Hydrogenovibrio crunogenus: one gene and its partners. The protein of the gene in region 1 interacts with the protein of each later gene in a pairwise test. Links are inferred from orthologs where the notes say so. Each region holds a gene or a part of one and is shown in the gene's direction. Other genes may lie near its edges. The genes, in order: groL, GHNINEIG_RS05180, grpE and aceE.

Region 1 (4,709 bases):
GCTGTTGAAGAGTAAGGAAGTATCGTGTTAACTCGATCAGATATCCATCAAAAATCACGCCGTTGGGTGGTTAAAATTGGCAGCGCCCTGTTAACCAATGATGGTCGTGGTCTGAATAAAGAGGCGATGGCGCAATGGGTATCCCAGATGGTGGCTTTACGTCAAAAAGGGATTGAGCTTGTGATTGTCTCTTCCGGTTCTGTGGCGGAAGGCATGCAGCGTCTGGGTTGGTCTAAAAGACCTTCTGAGCTGAACGAATTGCAAGCCGCTGCCGCGGTTGGGCAAATGGGCTTGGTGCAGGCATATGAATCTGAATTTGCTAAAAATGGGATTCATACCGCGCAAATCTTGATGACACATGATGATTTGTCTAACCGTGCGCGTTATTTGAATGCCTCGAATACTATTCAGACATTATTAGAGCATGGAGTTGTGCCGGTCATTAATGAGAATGATACAGTCGTGACTGATGAAATTCGCTTTGGAGATAATGATACGTTGGCGGCATTGACAGCGAACTTAGTGTCGGCGGATGTGCTAGTGATTTTGACTGATCAAAATGGTCTATACAATGACAACCCGCGCACCAATCCGAATGCCGAGCTGATTTCCGAAGCGCAGGTCAGCCGAAAAGATATTGAAGCGATGGCCAGTTCTGAAGGCGGCAGTTTAGGAAAAGGCGGCATGTATACCAAAGTCATGGCGGCCAAACGCGCAGCTCGCTCTGGAACGGCAACCTTTATTGCTTCCGGGCGAGAAGATAATGTGTTGCCTCGATTGTTGGCGGGGGAATCACTGGGGACGTTGCTGATTCCTGATTTAGAGCCTTTGACGGCTAAGAAGCGATGGTTGGCGGGGCATTTACAGGCTAAAGGTCAATTGGTGTTGGATGAAGGCGCGGTGAAAGCGTTGCAGTCTTCCGGTAAAAGTCTGTTGCCGATTGGCGTGAAAGACATGAGTGGTGAATTTCAACGTGGAGAAATGGTAATTTGCGTGAATGAAAAAAATCAGGAAGTTGCACGAGGATTGGTGAATTATCCTTTTTTTGAAACGCAAAAGATCATGGGGCATCCGTCTTCGGAAATTAGCCAGTTGCTGGGTTATAGTGATGGTGAATTCTTGATTCATTGTGATAACTTGGTTCTAGTCGATTAGCGATTAAAACGGCCAGGCCTGGTCGTTTTTGGATTTTCTTTTAAAATCTTCTTTTCTTACCCTTGAAAAATAAATTAACGTCACTATAAGGCTTGACAGTGATGAACCAATCTATAAAATAATTAGCACTCTCGATGGTAGAGTGCTAATTATTGAAAATTTAGTAACTAAAACCATGAATTATCAAACTTTTAGGAGAATCCTATGAATATAAAACCGTTACATGACCGAGTGGTCGTTCGTCAAGTTGAAGAACAAAAAGAATCAACAGGCGGTATTTTGCTACCTGGTTCTGCACAAGAAAAAGAGAACTTAGGCGAAGTCGTGGCTGTAGGGCCAGGTAAAGCGGCGGATAATGGTTCAATTATTCCAATGACTGTAAAAGTCGGCGATAAAGTGATGTTCGGTCAGTACTCTGGTCAAGAAGTGAAAGACGATGCTGGCAAACCACTTAAAGTGATGCGTGAAGACGATATCATCGCGATTGTAGAGTAATTAAGACATTCATTAAACAGAATACAAAAAGGATTTAAAGATGGCTAAAGACGTAAGATTAGGTTTAGACGCCCGCGAAAAGATGGTTGAAGGGATCAATGTCCTAGCGGATGCAGTGAAAGTAACTTTAGGGCCTAAAGGGCGTAATGTTGTGCTAGAAAAATCATTTGGTGCACCAACGGTCACTAAAGATGGTGTTTCCGTTGCTCGTGAAATTGAACTGGAAGATAAGTTCATGAACATGGGCGCACAAATGGTTAAAGAAGTGTCTTCTCAAACCAATGATGTGGCGGGTGATGGTACAACGACAGCAACAGTTTTAGCGCAGTCTATCGTTCGTGAAGGGATGAAGTCGGTTGCGGCAGGCATGAACCCGATGGACCTTAACCGTGGTATTCATAAAGCGGTTGAAGCCGTAGTTAAAGAAATTCAAAAAATGTCTGTTCCTTGTACGACAACAGAGTCGATTGCACAGGTCGGTACGATTTCTGCCAACTCTGATTCAGCGGTTGGGAAAATGATTGCTGAAGCCATGGAGAAAGTTTCGACAGAAGGTGTCATCACGGTTGAAGAAGGGTCTTCTTTGCATGATGAGCTTGTCGTGGTTGAAGGGATGGAGTTTGATCGTGGTTACTTATCACCTTATTTCGTAACCAACCAAGAAAAAATGGTCGCGGAATTAGACAACCCATACATCTTGTTACACGATAAAAAGATTTCAAACATCCGTGACTTGCTACCAACATTGGAAGCGGTTTCAAAAGCGGGTCGTCCATTATTGATCATCGCAGAAGATGTTGATGGTGAAGCGTTGGCGACATTGGTTATCAACAACATGCGTGGTATTGTAAAAGCAACGGCAATTAAAGCGCCTGGTTTCGGTGAACGTCGTAAAGCCATGCTGCAAGATATGGCGGTTTTAACAGGTGGTACAGTGATTTCTGAAGAAGTTGGTCTAACACTTGAAAATGTGTCGCTTGATATGTTGGGTGAAACCAAGTCTGCCGTTGTTGGTAAAGACAGCACAAAACTGATTGACGGTGCCGGTGCGAAAGAAGATATTGAAGCCCGTTGTGCTCAAATTCGCTCTCAAGCTGAAAATACGACTTCTGAATATGATTCAGAGAAACTTCAAGAGCGTTTGGCTAAATTGTCAGGCGGGGTTGCGGTTATCAAGCTGGGTGCCGCGACAGAAGTTGAAATGAAAGAGAAGAAAGATCGTGTAGACGATGCATTGCATGCGACACGTGCAGCGGTCCAAGAAGGGATTGTTGCCGGTGGTGGTGTTGCTCTGGTTCGTGCGCGTTCAAAAGTCAAAGTTAAAGGTGATAATGACGAGCAGCAACTTGGGATTGAAATTGCCTTGCGTGCAATGGAAGAGCCAATGCGTCAAATCGCAGCAAACTGTGGTTTAGAAGGGTCAGTTATTGTTAACAAGGTTATGGAATCAAAAGATAACATGGGCTTCGATGCGGCTTCTGAGACCTATGTAGACATGATTAAAGCCGGTATCATTGATCCAGCTAAAGTAACACGTTCAGCATTGCAAAATGCGGCTTCGGTTGCCGGTCTGGTATTGACTACTGGTGCTGCGATTGCAGACCTTCCTTCTAAAGATGGTGCTTCTGCAGATGCAGCGGCAGCAGCTGGTGGCATGGGAGGTATGGGCGGAATGATGTAATTTAAATTGGCGCGTTTTGTGTGAATTAAATTCGCTGAAATGCTCAATTTAAAGTTCTGCTTAGAATCAAAGAGCCCGCTTTATGCGGGCTTTTTGCTCTTAAATGCTTATCAAAAACAATCAGGCCTGGCTGTTTTTGATAAGCATTTGTGACGGTAAAAGTAAGGTAACGGTATGTCTGAATCTCATCCAGTATTGTATTCCTATCGACGATGCCCCTATGCGATGCGTGCCAGAATGGGGTTGTATTTATCTGGTGTACAAGTGGAGCAACGTGAAATTGAATTTTGGGATAAGCCCGCTTCAATGTTAACGGCTTCTCCGAAAGGGACGGTCCCCGTACTGGTCTTGCAAGATGATAGTGTGGTGGAGGAAAGTTTCGATATTATGCTCTGGGCATTATCTCAAAGAGATACGTATCAATGGCTGGACTCAAAAGGTGATTTGCCTTCAGAGCAGTCAGCTCTAGTGGAACAGTGTGACGAGGAATTTAAACCTCACCTGGATCATTATAAATATGCCGACCGGTTTCCAGAAAAGTCAGCAAAACATTATCGTGCCCAAGGTGAGCGTTTTCTCCAGCATCTAGAAGATCAGTTGCAAGAGAATACTCATCAAGCAGGCGACCGGTATTTATTTGGCGCGAAGGTTAGCCTAGCAGACATTGCCATTTTTCCGTTTATTCGACAGTTTGCCCATGTTGACAAAGAGTGGTTTGCGGCCGCAAGTTACCCGGCATTGCGTCAATGGTTAATACAGCTGATGGAATCGAATTACTTTAAGGCGATTATGAAAAACCGTCCCAAGTGGGAAGTGGGTCACGTGCCTTTATGGTTGGATGAACCTGACTTGATGACAAAGGATCAATTCCGAAAAAAAGCACAAGGCTTGTAGATCGAGAAACGAAAAGCCATTAGTGGTGATTGGCATTCAATGATAAAATGAACGCATTGATAAAATTTAAAGATGTGATTCATTTCACATGAAGTGGTTGAGAGAATGGAAAAAACAAAAATCAAAATTGGTATCGTGGGTGGAACAGGCTATACCGGTGTAGAGCTGTTAAGAATCTTAGCAAGCCATCCGAATGCAGACGTGGTGGCGATTACGTCTCGTAGCGAATCCGGGTTAAAGGTTGCCGATTTGTTTCCGAATTTGAGAGGTCATTATGATGGTTTGGCTTTCTCAGAACCTTCCGTAGAGGTTTTAAATGCTTGCGATATCGTTTTCTTTGCGACCCCGCATGGCGTTGCGATGGAGATGACGCCGAGTTTGATTGCTGCGGGCGTTAAGGTCATTGACTTGGCTGCCGATTTCCGGATTGAAGACATGCCGACTTGGACACAGTGGTATGGCTTGGAACACAGTTGTCCAGACA
Region 2 (4,467 bases), 700 kb from region 1 along the record:
AAACTTGTTCCAATCGCAACAATGGTTAGACCAATAATCATTTCAGGAACATGAAAGAAGTGCGCAATTTCAACCGCACCCCAAACCATCATCTTGGCACTGATCATTAATATGACCAGCCCTAAGATAAGAAAGCTTAACGCTTTTTGGTTGCTTAATTTGGGAAGGTCTTCAAGTTCTTCGATGGTTTCTTCTGCTAGAGGGTCATTCGGATTGATGTTTTTATTTGCTCGGATCATCCAGGTCATTACGATTAACAGTAAGGCCAGTAGAATGATGCCGTCTGTGAAATCTAAATCCTGATCCAACATCAGCAAAATACCCACTAAAGAGATGGCGAGTAAGATTGGGAATTCGCGCTTAAGAAGTGAAGACTTGATCACTACGGGAGAGATGATTGCTGTAACCCCGAGCACTAAACCAATATTAGCAATGTTTGATCCCACCACGTTCCCAATTGCTAACCCGGGGCTGTCATCGATAGAGGCCAATATCGCCACTAAAATTTCCGGAGCGGAGGTACCAAACCCTAAGACGACAACGCCAATAATGAGCGGTGAAATGTTCATGTGAATCGCCGTGCTGGCAGCACCTTCAATGAAGATGTCAGAGCTCCAAACCAAGAGGGCTAAACCTACGAATAAAACAATTAGTGGTAGAATGAGGCTACTTGTCATGTAATGTCTTTTGCTTGTTTTTCTTTTCAAGTTGAAAAATATAAAGCCAACATTATATGTTTTTTTATAATGAAAATAAATAAAGTTTATAAAGCGCAAGGAAGTAAACGTGGACAACTTAATCATCGGTACACAAGGCTGGGAGTCCGAAAGCTGGTTAGACTCTTTTTATCAGGAAGATATGCCTGAAGATTGGCGGCTTGATTATTACAGTAATTTTTTTGAGTGTGTATTAGTTGAAGAATCTGTGTGGCGGTCATGGTCAGAAGAAATGCTGGAAGAATTGGCTGATATGCTTGAAGGAGAATCTTTTTGGTTTTACCTAGAGGTTGTGAGTGAGTTTAACGAACAAAGCGTTCATCAACTTCAAAAAATAAAGCAGATTTTACAAGACCAGGCATCGGGTATTATTTTGAAAAACATCAATCAAGAGCTTCCTGAAAACCTTAAAGGGTATACCGTAACACTGGTTTCGAAAACCGCTAAGAAAAGCGGATGGTGCTGGGAATATGAGGGAGTCTATGTCTCGGGTGAGCCAGTAGGGTTTGTTGAAAAGTTAAATGCCGATGGAAAAGTTCAGTCAAGCATGTTGAAGCAGTTTATGCAATCTTTACCAAATGAGCTAAATGGTGCGCCTTTTTTTGTCGGTGGAGAAAAGATTGATATAGACCAAGTGAAAAACTTAAAAATTGTCGGTGAAATTATGGGCTATTAGGTTTATTGTCTTTGGGTTTAAATAAAAGTTTGTTAATATCTTTTCCTTAACTTTTTAGAAAGTGGCTTAAATAATTAAAGTTGTGCTTTGAAACATATGTCAGTTGAATCGATAATCGAAATAAAAAATTTAAGTTTTTCTCGTGGTGATCGCAAAATCTTTGAGGATCTTTCGTTGAATATCCCGGCGGGAAAAGTGACGGCGATTATGGGGCCAAGCGGTACTGGGAAAACAACGTTATTAAAACTGATAGCAGGGCAGTTGCAGCCTGATAGTGGACAAGTGTTGGTAAACGGGGAAGATGTTCATCAGTTAAGAAGAAAAAAATTGTATGAACTGCGTCGAAAAATGGGCATGCTTTTTCAAAGTGGTGCTTTATTAACAGATTTAAATGTCTTTGATAATGTGGCCTTTCCGGTTCGCGAACATACAAAGCTTCCGGAAGAAATTATTCGTCCTTTGGTGTTGATGAAACTACAAGCTGTTGGATTAAGAGGTGCGCAGGCATTAAAAGTTTCAGAATTGTCTGGTGGCATGGCTCGACGGGTTGCCTTGGCAAGAGCCATTGCATTGGATCCTGACATGATTTTTTATGACGAGCCTTTTGTTGGACAGGATCCGATTACGATGGGAGTGTTGATTGAGCTCATACGCAAACTAAATGACAGCCTTAATTTAACCAGCGTGGCGGTGTCACATGATGTGAATGAAGTATTATCCATCGCAGACTACGCCTGTGTTCTGTCAGAAGGAAGGATTATTGCTGAAGGCACGGCTGAATCCTTACTGGAGTCTTCTTCGGACTATGTTCAGCAGTTTTTGAAAGGCTTGCCCGATGGCCCTGTTCCCTTTGATTACCCAACCAAACCTTACTTACAGGATTTAAGCTTATGAATCCGTTGTTTCGATTACTGATCAGCCTGGGTGAATCAGCTTTAAGGATATTTACCAGTTTTGGACGGGGTGCTATCTTTATTTTATCGTTATTACCCGCACTGCCTTATTCCATTTTGAGATTAGATTTACTGGTTAAACAAGTCTATTTTTCAGGCGTATTGTCTTTGCCAATCATTTTGACGGCAGGCCTGTTTGTCGGTATGGTCTTAAGTTTACAGGGTTATAACGTGTTGGTTGATTATAACTCTGAAGAGGCGGTTGGCACGATGACCGCTTTGTCTTTATTGAGAGAGTTGGGGCCTGTGGTGGCTGCTTTATTGTTTGCAGGTCGCGCCGGCTCGGCATTAACCGCTGAAATTGGGTTGATGCGGTCAACAGAGCAGTTGTCAGCCTTAGAAATGATGGCGGTCGATCCGTTAAAATTTGTATTTTCGCCACGTTTTACAGCGGCTTTAATTGTACTGCCAATGCTGTCACTAATGTTTATTGCCATGGGGATTTTGGGTGGTTACATTGTCGGTGTTGGTTGGCTTGGCGTCGATGAAGGCGCTTTTTGGACTCAAATGAATGAACACGTTGACTGGAATGAAGATGTGCTGAATGGCATTATTAAATCAATTGCATTTGCAGTTTTGATTGCTATCGTTGCTTTATTTCAAGGGTATGATGCTATTCCAACGTCAGAAGGGGTCAGTCGGGCAACCACTCGCACGGTTGTTCATTCTTCATTAGGAGTGTTAGGGCTGGACTTTATCTTGACAGCGATCATGTTTCACTAAATAAATAGATTTAACAACAGAGCAACAAATTTTTAGGATAAAAAGAATGACTCGACGAAAAATAATTGAAATTTGGGTAGGCGTTTTTGTCTTGCTGGCAATGATTTCTTTGATCATGATTGCCTTAAAAGTCAGTAACTTTCAAGGTCTTCAAGAAAAGCCGACTTACCAAATTAATGCCTTGTTCAGTAATATCGGTGGTTTAAAAGTGCGCTCTCCCGTTAAAATCAGTGGTGTTGTCGTGGGGCGGGTCAGTGATATTTCGGTTGATAAGACGACATATCAAGCACGCGTAAAGATGCAAATTTACAAGGATTATGATGAGCTTCCTTTAGATACATCAGCGTCTATATTAACGTCGGGCTTGCTTGGAGATCAGTATATTGGCTTGGAACCCGGAGCGGATGATGTGTATTTAAGAGAGGGTGACCAGCTCGACTTGGTTCAGCCAGCTTTGGTCTTGGAAGAGTTGATCGGGCAGTTTTTAACCAAATTTGCAGACAGTGGAGACAGTTCAAAATGAATTATTTTAAACCCTTTTTGTTAATGCTCTCACTTTTAGGGTTTAGCGGTGGTGTTGCTTGTGCTCAACCTATTTCACAAGACAACCCTGAAACGCTTGTTAAGGAGCTTTCAGAAACAGTTGTATCCGAAGTTGATGCTCGACGAGAAGAACTGGAAGCAGACCCTCAAAAGATTAAAGCTTTTGCAGATGAATTTGTTCTACCCTACGTTGACACCCCCAAAATGGCGCGTTATGTAATGGGGCGTTATTGGAGAACCGCAACGAAAGCTCAGCAAGAAGCATTTGTTGATGCCTTTACGAACACGTTGTTACGGTCATACTCTAAAAGTATCCTAAAGTTAAAAGTCACCAGTATTGTGGTTGAAAAAATGATTGAAACACGCGAAGGGCGTGCATCTGTCAAAACTGAAGTCACACAAGCCGATGGTAATAAGTCGACCGTGGTTTACCGGGCTTATTGGAACAAGAAAAAGCAAAAGTGGTTTTTATACGATGTTTCTATTGAAGGAATTAGCATGTTGTTGAACTATCGAAAATCTTTCGCATCGGAATTTCAAAAATCAGGTATTGATGACGTGATTAAAGGGTTGGTCATCAAAAATAATGAATCAAAATTGGTTGAGCCAGAAGAGAGCTAAGCAATGATGGTTGTTAATGTGTCAAAGGAAACAGTCGCGATTGTTGAAGAGAATCTGATTAAGCTTTCAGGACACATCAATATGGATGCGGTTTCCAACTTTTATGCGCAAGGTATTAAAAGCTTGATGACCCCGATAGAGGTGGTTGACTGTTCGAAAGTGAAAGAAGCCGATTCTTCCTGCTTGGCATTATTGCTGTATTTTCAATCACTAATTGATCACCCTTTAAAGGTGT
Region 3 (4,691 bases), 590 kb from region 1 along the record:
ACTGTTTTGTTCTTCCGACAACGCTTCAAATTCATCTGCTTGCGGCTGAACTTTGTCGAATTCTTGTTGCTGAAAGCTCAGCAGTTCAATTTTGCTTTGGCGGTCTGTTTGGTCATTGAGCAACGTTTGGTATTCTTGATTGAGTTTTTGCCAGGCCTGGTAGGCTTTCTCCGTCTCATTCAGTAAGGCGTCATGTTGAGCGTAAGCATCTAAAAGCTCCAATTGCTTACTGGTATGCATCAGCGATTGGTGCTCGTGCTGACCATGAATATCAATCAAGAGACTGCTCAGCATCTTTAACTGTGAAACCGAGGCGGGTAAACCATTAATGTAGGCTTTTGAACGTCCTTCTGACGTCAGTGTACGACGCAACAAACATTCATTGTCTTCATCCAATTCATTCTCTGCCAACCAGGCCTGAACTTGTGGCAGATTGGTAATATCAAAATCGGCGGTAATGTCCGCTTTTAAGGTGCCATGGCGCACCAAACTGCTGTCGGCTCTTTCGCCTAGCGCCAGCCCTAAGGCATCGAGTAAAATCGATTTTCCGGCACCGGTTTCCCCGGTTAAGGTGGTGAACCCTGTGTCAAAGTTGAGTTGAAGTTTTTCGATAAGAGCAAGATTTTGAATCGACAATTCTTGTAGCATACAGTTCTCAAAATTCGTTGGCCGGAAGACGCGCTTTTTTCATTAAAGTTTTTGACCCCAATTCAGTTTCGCACGCAGTAATTCATAATGATCATGGTTTTTAGGATGCACCATTTTAATGAAGTTAGGGTGGCGTGTCACATAGGTTTCGTGTTTGGCTTCAATTTGAAAGGTCACTTGACCATCACAAATAATCGATGCTGTGCCACTACAGTTATCATGCGGACGAATTAAAATTTCGCTGTCACCCGAAACCACGACTGGACGGTTGCTCATCGTATGGGGGTTAATCGATACCAGTGTCATAGCGTTAAGACCCGGGTCAACGATGGGACCGCCTGCAGACAACGAATAAGCGGTTGATCCGGTTGGCGTGGCGATAATCAACCCATCAGAACGTTGACTGTTCAAAAAACGATTGTCGACAAAGGTTTCGAATTCAATCATACGTGGCGAGTCATTTTTGTGTAAAACGACATCGTTGAACGCGACTTCATCAAATAAGGTTTCGCCATCTTTTTTAATGAGCACATGCAGCAGTGTTCTTTCTTCACAGGTGTAATCATCGGCAAGCACTTCGTCCAGCGTGACCATCATCGTATCAGGGGAAACATCTGCTAAGAATCCTAAGCGCCCTAAATTGACGCCGAGAATAGGGATGTTGTAATCGACGATACACCGAGCGACGTCCAGAAAAGTGCCATCACCGCCCACGACAACGGCAAAATCAATTTCTTTCATGAGTGCATCTCGTTCTAAGCGCTCTATGCCATAACGCTCGATAGGGAAGTCGGCACAAGACCGTTGATCTAATATGACCTTTTTCTGCTTCTTTTGAAAATATAAAATCAGTTTATCAATCAAATCCCATGATTGAATGCCGCTGTATTTACCAAAAATACCGATTTTATTAAACATGGACCGATTCCTTGATGCTTTGCCTATCGTGTTTTAAACAGGATTTGCTTAAGTCTGCTTGAAAATTAAAAAATTGTTCCCATAATACTGATAACTTCGTGCCAAATAGTCAACTGAGAAAACCATTTAATTCTGATTATTGGGCGTATAACAAACAATAACGCAGTAACCTAATATAAGTCTGATTATGAATTTAAATGATCGTTCGCAATTACTTTTTAAGCACTTGATGGCATTATACCTAAATGATGGAAAGCCTGTCGGGTCATCCGTGCTCGCTAAATTGCCGGATGTTTCAGTCAGTTCTGCCACGGTTCGTAATGTCATGTCGGATTTGGAAAAAATGGGCTTGATTCATTCCCCTCATACTTCTGCAGGGCGAGTACCGACAGATCATGGTTTTCGCGTATTTGTCGATTCTATCTTGACGGTACAGCCTTTAAACTCCTCTTTAACACAAGAAATTCAGCGCGGATTTACTCAAGCACAAACGCAAGAAGAATTGCTGGGCTCGGCATCCAATATCCTTTCTGGATTAACGGGGATGGCAAGTTTGGTGATGTTGCCGAATCAAGAGCAAGAAACGTTACGTCATATTGATTTCGTTAAACTGAATAACAAGCGTGTATTGGTCGTTTTGGTTTTAAATGATCAGGATGTGCAAAATCGAATTATTGAGTTTGAAGAAGATGTTTCTTCGTCTCAACTCATTCAAGCGGCTAATTATTTGAATGAGCATTTCGCCGGACGCCATTTGTCAGAGGTGAAAAAAATGCTGGTAGAACGCTTGGATGAGTTACGTAGAACAATGGACGCTTTGATGCTGTCGATTGTTGAAGCGACGGATCAGGTCATTGAACAAAAGATGCAGAAGAGTGCGCCTTATTTCGTCTCAGGCAAAACCAACTTACTCAATTACGATGAATTGGCGGATGCAGAAAAACTGAAAGCACTGTTCCATTCTTTTGAAGAGCACTCTGATATGTTGGGGTTGCTCAATAAGAGTATGCAGGCCAATGGCGTTCAGGTTTTCATTGGCAGTGAATGTGGTAATGAAACCTATCAAAACTGCAGTGTGATTACCACGCCTTATGAGCGAGAAGGTGAAGTGATGGGGGTGCTGGGCGTGGTGGGCCCCAGCCGAATGCCGTATGACAAAATCGTACCTAAAGTCGATATGACTGCTCGAATCTTAAGCTCCTTGCTGAAAAAATAAACCGCCAGGCCTGGCGGTTTTTTTTGATTGTAAATTTTTTTATAAAAAAACTGACTTTTTGGGTTGAATCCCCAAAATGCGTCCTTATAAACCTCGTGATTTAAAATTATCATATTCTGGAGATTTTTTATGTCTGATAACAAGACAGAACTTAATGAAGAACAACACAATGCAACGGCTGAAGGGGAAGTATCAGAAGAAACGCATCAAGCAGAGGATGCGGTTGAACATGACCTAGAAGCCATGCTGGAAGAAGCAAAAAAAGAGGCGGAATCTCAAAAAGAATTGGCGCTGAGAACGTTGGCGGATATGGAAAATTTAAAACGCCGCACACGCATGGATGTTGAAAGCGCCCATAAGTTCGCTCTGGAAAAATTTGTCAATGAGTTGCTACCGGTTTTGGATTCTATGGAAATGGGATTGGACGCATCTTCAAAAGAAGATGTAACGGTTGACAGTATCCGTGAAGGGTTGGATATGACCTTTAAGCAATTCCTGGATGTGATGCAAAAGTTCAATGTTGAACGTGTCAACCCAGCAGGTGAGAAGTTTGACCCACAATTGCATGAAGCCATGACGATGATTCCATCACCGGATCATGATTCACAAATGGTCATTGAAGTTTTCCAAAAAGGCTATGTGTTAAATGACCGTCTGGTTCGTCCGGCACGCGTTGTGGTCGCTGAATAAAAAATCTTAAAAAATACGAAAAAAGTTGTAAGAAAGCCTTGAATAATAAATCAACCGCCTTATATACAACGTAACGTTAAAAGTTTTAATTAAAGTTAAAAATATCTCGCCTAGTCTGGCGATGAAATTTGGAGAAAATTATGGGAAAAATTATCGGGATTGACTTAGGGACAACAAACTCATGTGTCGCAGTCATGGAAGGAAAAGAAACAAAAGTAATTCCTAACGCAGAAGGGGCTCGTACAACACCTTCTATTGTTGCTTATGCTGATGATGGTGAAGTATTAGTAGGGGATTCTGCAAAACGTCAAGCAGTGACGAACCCGGAAAACACTTTGTTTGCTATCAAGCGTCTGATCGGTCGTCGTGCTGATGATGCAGTCGTTGAAAAAGATAAGGACATGGTGTCTTACAAAATCATTTCAGCAGACAATGGCGATGCATGGGTGCAGGTAGGTGATAAAAAACTTTCTCCACAGGAAGTATCTGCTCGTACCTTGATGAAAATGAAGAAAACTGCAGAAGATTATTTAGGTCATGAAGTGACAGAAGCGGTTATCACGGTTCCGGCTTATTTTAATGACTCTCAGCGTCAAGCAACGAAAGATGCAGGTAAAATCGCGGGTCTAGAAGTTAAACGTATCATCAACGAGCCAACGGCAGCGGCATTGGCTTATGGTATGGATAAAGTCAAAGCGGATAGCAAAATCGCGGTTTACGATTTAGGTGGGGGGACATTCGATATCTCAATCATCGAAGTGGCTGACTTAGATGGTGAAAAGCAAGTTGAAGTTTTATCAACCAATGGGGACACTTTCTTAGGGGGTGAAGACTTCGATAACGTAATCGTAGATTACATCGCAACCGAATTTAAGAAAGATCAAAATGTTGACTTGAAGCTGGATAAATTGGCACTTCAACGTGTTCGTGAAGCGGCTGAGAAAGCAAAAATTGAACTTTCTTCACGTGAGCAAACAGACATTAACTTGCCATATGTAACGGCTGATGCAACGGGACCTAAGCATTTGAACATGAAAATCACCCGTGCGAAGTTCGAGTCGCTAATTGAAGGGTTGGTTCAACGTTCTATCGATCCTTGTAAGACAGCACTTAAAGATGCTGGTTTATCAGCTTCTGAAATTGATGATGTTATTTTGGTTGGTGGTTCAACGCGTGTTCCAATGGTTCAGGCAGCGGTTAAAGAATTTTTCGGTAAAGA
Region 4 (4,914 bases), 720 kb from region 1 along the record:
CATAAACGTCCGGATCAACCACGCCTTTTTCAACCAGAAACTTTCCCCAAAGGTAGTCACTGTCACCATGAATTAAAGTGTTATCAAGATCAAATATTGCTAAAGCCATAAGGTTTCTTTTTAAAATTGGTTAAGGTGGAATGAATTTAATGTGCGGTATTTTACCTGATGAAAATCGGTCTGTTCAGAAAATAGTGTTGCGATGTGGTTTGAACGTGGTATTTTAAAAGGCATCTTTAAGAATAACGTGCGTTTTGAGTAAAAACGACGCACTTTCTTTGTGTTTAAGCGTTATGGTTAGAAAAAAATCACGAATAATGATAAAAGAGATTGAAAAAAAAGGTCTTTTCTTGCAATAATTATACGTATTGAATATTAAAGAATAACAAGAATAAAAGGGTCATATGTGATTGATGCAGATGGGTATCGCCCCAATGTAGGTATCATTATTGTAAATAAGGAAGGTAAGCTGTTTTGGGGAAAACGCCTGTATCAAGATGCCTGGCAATTTCCTCAGGGGGGCGTTCGTGAGAATGAAACGCCGCAACAAGCCGTTTTTCGTGAGTTGAAAGAAGAAGTGGGGTTGGAGCCTTCAGATGTCAGGGTCTTAGGTCGTACCAAGGATTGGCTCACTTATGATTTACCAAAACACCTGATTCGACACTACAGCCAACCGGTCTGTATTGGTCAGAAGCAGATTTGGTTTCTGCTGGGCATGTTAAGTGATGATGAAAAAATTAATTTAAATACCCATGAAACCCCAGAGTTTGAAGGGTGGAGTTGGGTGGATTATTGGGTGCCGGTTCAAAATGTGGTGGAATTTAAACAATCGGTTTATCATCAAGCCCTGACGGAACTTGAAACGCATTTACATAAATTCTGGACGAAAGAACACGTTGGGTAGTTTTTAGTTAAACTTTCCTGTCTCATTAAATGAGATGATATTCACGTTAAAACGAAGGTAACTTATTAAAATTCATCCAAGTTTTAATAAGTTACCTTTTTATATCCTTCCCTTATCCTCTTTTCAAACTGTTTTTATTTGATTGTAACAACTTCGATTTGTACAAAAATGCAGGGAAAAGCCGCTATCTTAGTTATGCAAAATAGGTAAAAAATGTTATTATGCCTGCGCATTTACATGAACTAGAATGGCTGATGCATTGTCTTATTTATGCCTTTCAAGATGTTCATACGTTTTGGAAATACTAAGTAGCTGGAAACCAAAACGGTTTTGTTGGCGGTAGAAGTAAGAACTACATTCTACTGAATGGCTTTAGGAAAACCCAGCCCCTGAAGCAGGTTTGAACCAACCAAAGAGGTTAAATTTTATGAACGATAAGTTCGTTGATCAGGATCCACAAGAAACACAAGAGTGGATTGACGCATTAGAAGCCGTTGTCTCCTTTGAAGGATCTGACAAGGCTCAACATATCATTGGCACTTTGATCGAGAAAGCGCGTGTTCATGGTATCGACATCCCTTATTCGGCAAATACGCCTTACATCAATACCATTGCCCCAGAAGAACAAGATAACTATCCAGGTGACGTAGGCATCGAGCGCAAAATGCGTGCGTTGTTACGCTGGAATGCCATGGCAATGGTTTCAAGAGCAAACAAATACACCAGTGTCGGTGGTCACATCGCTTCGTACGCTTCCAGCTGTACTTTATATGAAGTTGGGATGAACCACTTCTTTAAAGGACCAAAGCATGAGCAAGGTGCGGATATGGTTTTCTTCCAAGGACACACTGCCCCAGGGATGTATGCACGCTCTTATATGGAAGGTCGTTTAGAAGCGGATCAACTGAGAAACTATCGTCAAGAAGTCGATGGTAATGGCCTATCGTCTTATCCTCATCCATGGTTGATGTCAGATTACTGGCAGTTCCCAACAGTTTCAATGGGCTTGGGGCCTTTAATGGCAATTTACCAAGCGCGTTTCATGAAATACATGCAAGCACGTGGTTTAGCAGAAACTCAAGGGCGTAAGGTTTGGGCCTTCTTGGGTGACGGTGAGATGGATGAACCGGAATCACGTGGTGCTTTACAGCTTGCCAAGCGTGAAAACCTAGACAACTTAATTTTTGTAATCAACTGTAACCTACAACGTCTGGATGGCCCGGTTCGAGGGAATGACAAAATCATTCAAGAACTGGAAGGGGTTTTCCGTGGTGCCGGTTGGAACGTTATCAAAGTCATTTGGGGGTCAGGCTGGGATCGTCTGCTTTCAAAAGACGTCACCGGTAAGCTGATCGAGCGTATGGGTGAAGTGGTTGATGGTGAGTACCAGGCTTATAAAGCAAAAGATGGTGCTTTCGTCCGTGAACACTTCTTCGGTAAATACCCGGAAACAGCCGAGCTGGTTAAAGACATGACGGATGATGAAATTTTCCGTCTAACCCGTGGGGGTCATTCACCGCGTAAGATTTACAACGCTTATAAGCGTGCGACCGAATCACAAGGTAAACCGACTGTTATCCTAGCCAAAACCGTTAAAGGGTATGGAATGGGACAGTATGGTGAAGCCGCGAACACGGCGCATCAGCAGAAGAAACTGGATCTGGAAGGGATGAAATATTTCCGTGATCGTTTCTCTGTACCAATTTCAAATGAAGAACTGGAAAAAGACATTCCGTTCCATCGTCCGGATGAAGATTCCGATGTTCTGAAATACATGAAAGAGCGCCGTGAAGCATTGGGTGGCGATTTACCAAGTCGTCAAGATACGGCAGAGCCACTTCCTGTTCCAGACCTGTCTGTTTTCAAAATGTTAACAGAAGGCACGGAAGACCGTGAAATGTCTACGACTATGGCGTTCGTCCGTATCATCTCAATCTTGTTAAGAGATAAGAAGATTGGGCCACGTTGTGTCCCGATTATTCCAGATGAAGCGCGTACTTTCGGGATGGAAGGATTGTTCCGTCAAGTCGGTATCTACGATCCGGCCGGTCAGCTCTATGAGCCAATGGATTCAGACCAATTGATGTGGTACAAAGAATCTGCCAACGGTCAAGTTTTCCAAGAAGGGATCAACGAAGCCGGTGCCATGTCTAACTGGATCGCAGCAGCGACTGCTTATGCGAACTATGGCGTGAGCATGATTCCTTTCTATATCTACTATTCTATGTTCGGTTATCAGCGTATTGGTGACTTGGCATGGGCCGCAGGGGATTCTCGTGCCCGTGGTTTCCTAATGGGTGGAACAGCAGGTCGTACCACACTAGAAGGTGAAGGGCTACAGCATCAGGACGGTCATAACTTGATTCAATTCGATCATGTACCGAACTGTTTGTCTTACGATCCAACCTTCGCTTATGAAATGGCCGTCATCATCCGTGATGGGATTAAACGTATGTTCAACGAAAAAGAAGACGTTTACTACTACATTACGTGTATGAATGAAAACTACTCGCACCCTGCGATGCCGGAAGGCTCGGAAGAAGGCATTCTAAAAGGTCTTTATTCCTTCAAGAAGTCTGAAGCGAAACATAAAAACAAAGTTCAGTTGATGGGGTCCGGTACGATTTTCCGTGAAGTGATCGCCGCAGCTGACATGCTAGAAAACGAGTGGGATGTTGCCGCAGATATCTGGGCAGCACCAAGTTTCAACCTGTTACGTCGTGACGGAATTGAAACAACACGCTGGAATAGCATGCACCCAACTGAAAAGCCAAAAGTTTCTTATTGTGAAGCCACATTATCGGGTGCGAAAGGCCCGTTTATTGCGGCAACGGATTATATCCGCGATTACCCTAACCGTATTCGTGAATATGTTCCGGGTGAGTTCTATGTGTTAGGAACGGATGGTTTCGGGCGTTCTGATACGCGTGAACAACTTCGTAAGTTCTTTGAAGTGAATCGCTACTACGTAGTAGTGGAATCACTCAAAGCCTTGGCAGATGCCGGTAGCATCAAGCCAGAAGTGGTTCAGAAAGCAATTGAAAAATACGGGATTGATAGCGAAAAAACCTATCCCGTTCATGCTTAATAGAAACGTCTAACCAGACATCGCTGTTAGTGACCTAGCAGCGAAAGAATTCATATTTGGCTTGATTGATTCGTTTAAACCCAATCAAGCTGAATACTAAGAAGGAATTAAATGAAATGGCTACACAGCAAATTAATATCCCGGATATCGGCGATTTTGATTCAGTAGAAGTTATTGAAGTTTTAGTCGCCGAAGGAGATGAGGTCGCTGTTGATGATTCTTTACTCACGTTAGAATCAGATAAAGCAACGATGGAAATCCCTGCGCCTTACGCCGGAAAAATCACCAAAGTCACTGTTTCAGTCGGCGATAAAGTCGCGGAAGGCGATGCGGTTTTCGAAATTGAAGTGTCTGAAGCGGCTGCTTCCCCTGAAAAGGCTGAGCAAAAAGCCGAAGAAAAGCCAGCTCCAGCAAAAGCACCTGAAGCCCCTAAAGAAGCGCCTAAGCCAGCAGCAGAATCTGCCCCGGCACCAACGCCTTCTCCAACTGCACAAGCGTTAACCAAACCTGTCAATGCACAGTCTATGGGCGCAGCCTCTCATGCCTCTCCATCGGTCAGAGCCTTCGCGCGTAAATTGGGTGTCGACATCAATACCGTGTCTGGAACAGGTCCTAAAGGGCGTATCCAGCAATCTGATATTGAAGCCATGATTAAATCAGTCATGCAAGGCGGTGCGGGCGCAGGTCAAGCACAAGGCGGCATGGGCATTCCATCTGTACCGGAAATCGACTTCAGTCAGTTCGGTGAAACTGAGACCGAAGAGTTGGGACGTATCAAGAAAATCTCTGGTAAGTTCCTACAAACAAGCTGGTTGAATGTCCCGCATGTCACGCAGTTTGACGAATGCGACATCACTGAAATGGACGCCTTCCGTAAGAGCATGAAAGCGAAAGCGGAAAAAGAAGGCGTGAAATTAACGCC

Evidence for each region.
Region 2: the proteins of groL (region 1) and GHNINEIG_RS05180 interact in binary tests that used the Escherichia coli proteins (3 or more experiments, as listed by UniProt). The link is inferred for Hydrogenovibrio crunogenus from one-to-one orthologs.
Region 3: the proteins of groL (region 1) and grpE interact in binary tests that used the Escherichia coli proteins (3 or more experiments, as listed by UniProt). The link is inferred for Hydrogenovibrio crunogenus from one-to-one orthologs.
Region 4: the proteins of groL (region 1) and aceE interact in binary tests that used the Escherichia coli proteins (3 or more experiments, as listed by UniProt). The link is inferred for Hydrogenovibrio crunogenus from one-to-one orthologs.

The regions. Positions count from the first base shown.
Region 1 is NZ_CP032096.1:375,182-379,890, forward strand. The notes cover bases 1,035-4,010. They hold groL (chaperonin GroEL), read left to right. Parts: upstream 1,035-1,690; coding sequence 1,691-3,331; downstream 3,332-4,010. Other genes in these bases: proB (glutamate 5-kinase), read left to right, coding at 1,035-1,155; GHNINEIG_RS01735 (co-chaperone GroES), read left to right, coding at 1,360-1,650; GHNINEIG_RS01745 (glutathione S-transferase), read left to right, coding at 3,506-4,010. Also shown: Obg family GTPase CgtA, read left to right, coding at 1-15; more of proB, read left to right, coding at 25-1,034; more of GHNINEIG_RS01745, read left to right, coding at 4,011-4,225; argC (N-acetyl-gamma-glutamyl-phosphate reductase), read left to right, coding at 4,331-4,709.
Region 2 is NZ_CP032096.1:1,076,614-1,081,080, forward strand. What follows is about bases 654-3,387. They hold GHNINEIG_RS05180 (ATP-binding cassette domain-containing protein), read left to right. Parts: upstream 654-1,488; coding sequence 1,489-2,286; downstream 2,287-3,387. Other genes in these bases: GHNINEIG_RS05170 (calcium/sodium antiporter), read right to left, coding at 654-677; GHNINEIG_RS05175 (DUF72 domain-containing protein), read left to right, coding at 787-1,392; mlaE (lipid asymmetry maintenance ABC transporter permease subunit MlaE), read left to right, coding at 2,283-3,068; mlaD (outer membrane lipid asymmetry maintenance protein MlaD), read left to right, coding at 3,115-3,387. Outside these bases: more of GHNINEIG_RS05170, read right to left, coding at 1-653; more of mlaD, read left to right, coding at 3,388-3,591; GHNINEIG_RS05195 (MlaC/ttg2D family ABC transporter substrate-binding protein), read left to right, coding at 3,588-4,232; GHNINEIG_RS05200 (STAS domain-containing protein), read left to right, coding at 4,236-4,467. UniProt on the Escherichia coli protein: Part of the ABC transporter complex MlaFEDB, which is involved in a phospholipid transport pathway that maintains lipid asymmetry in the outer membrane by retrograde trafficking of phospholipids from the outer membrane to the inner membrane.
Region 3 is NZ_CP032096.1:966,688-971,378, forward strand. What follows is about bases 1,734-4,691. They hold grpE (nucleotide exchange factor GrpE), read left to right. Parts: upstream 1,734-2,911; coding sequence 2,912-3,472; downstream 3,473-4,691. Other genes in these bases: hrcA (heat-inducible transcriptional repressor HrcA), read left to right, coding at 1,754-2,782; dnaK (molecular chaperone DnaK), read left to right, coding at 3,613-4,691. Also shown: DNA repair protein RecN, read right to left, coding at 1-648; GHNINEIG_RS04605 (NAD(+) kinase), read right to left, coding at 691-1,566. UniProt on the Escherichia coli protein: Participates actively in the response to hyperosmotic and heat shock by preventing the aggregation of stress-denatured proteins, in association with DnaK and GrpE. It is the nucleotide exchange factor for DnaK and may function as a thermosensor.
Region 4 is NZ_CP032096.1:1,096,908-1,101,821, forward strand. What follows is about bases 1,012-4,192. They hold aceE (pyruvate dehydrogenase (acetyl-transferring), homodimeric type), read left to right. Parts: upstream 1,012-1,331; coding sequence 1,332-3,992; downstream 3,993-4,192. Other genes in these bases: aceF (dihydrolipoyllysine-residue acetyltransferase), read left to right, coding at 4,109-4,192. In the rest of the region: GHNINEIG_RS05280 (histidinol-phosphatase), read right to left, coding at 1-109; GHNINEIG_RS05285 (RNA pyrophosphohydrolase), read left to right, coding at 407-904; more of aceF, read left to right, coding at 4,193-4,914. UniProt on the Escherichia coli protein: Component of the pyruvate dehydrogenase (PDH) complex, that catalyzes the overall conversion of pyruvate to acetyl-CoA and CO(2).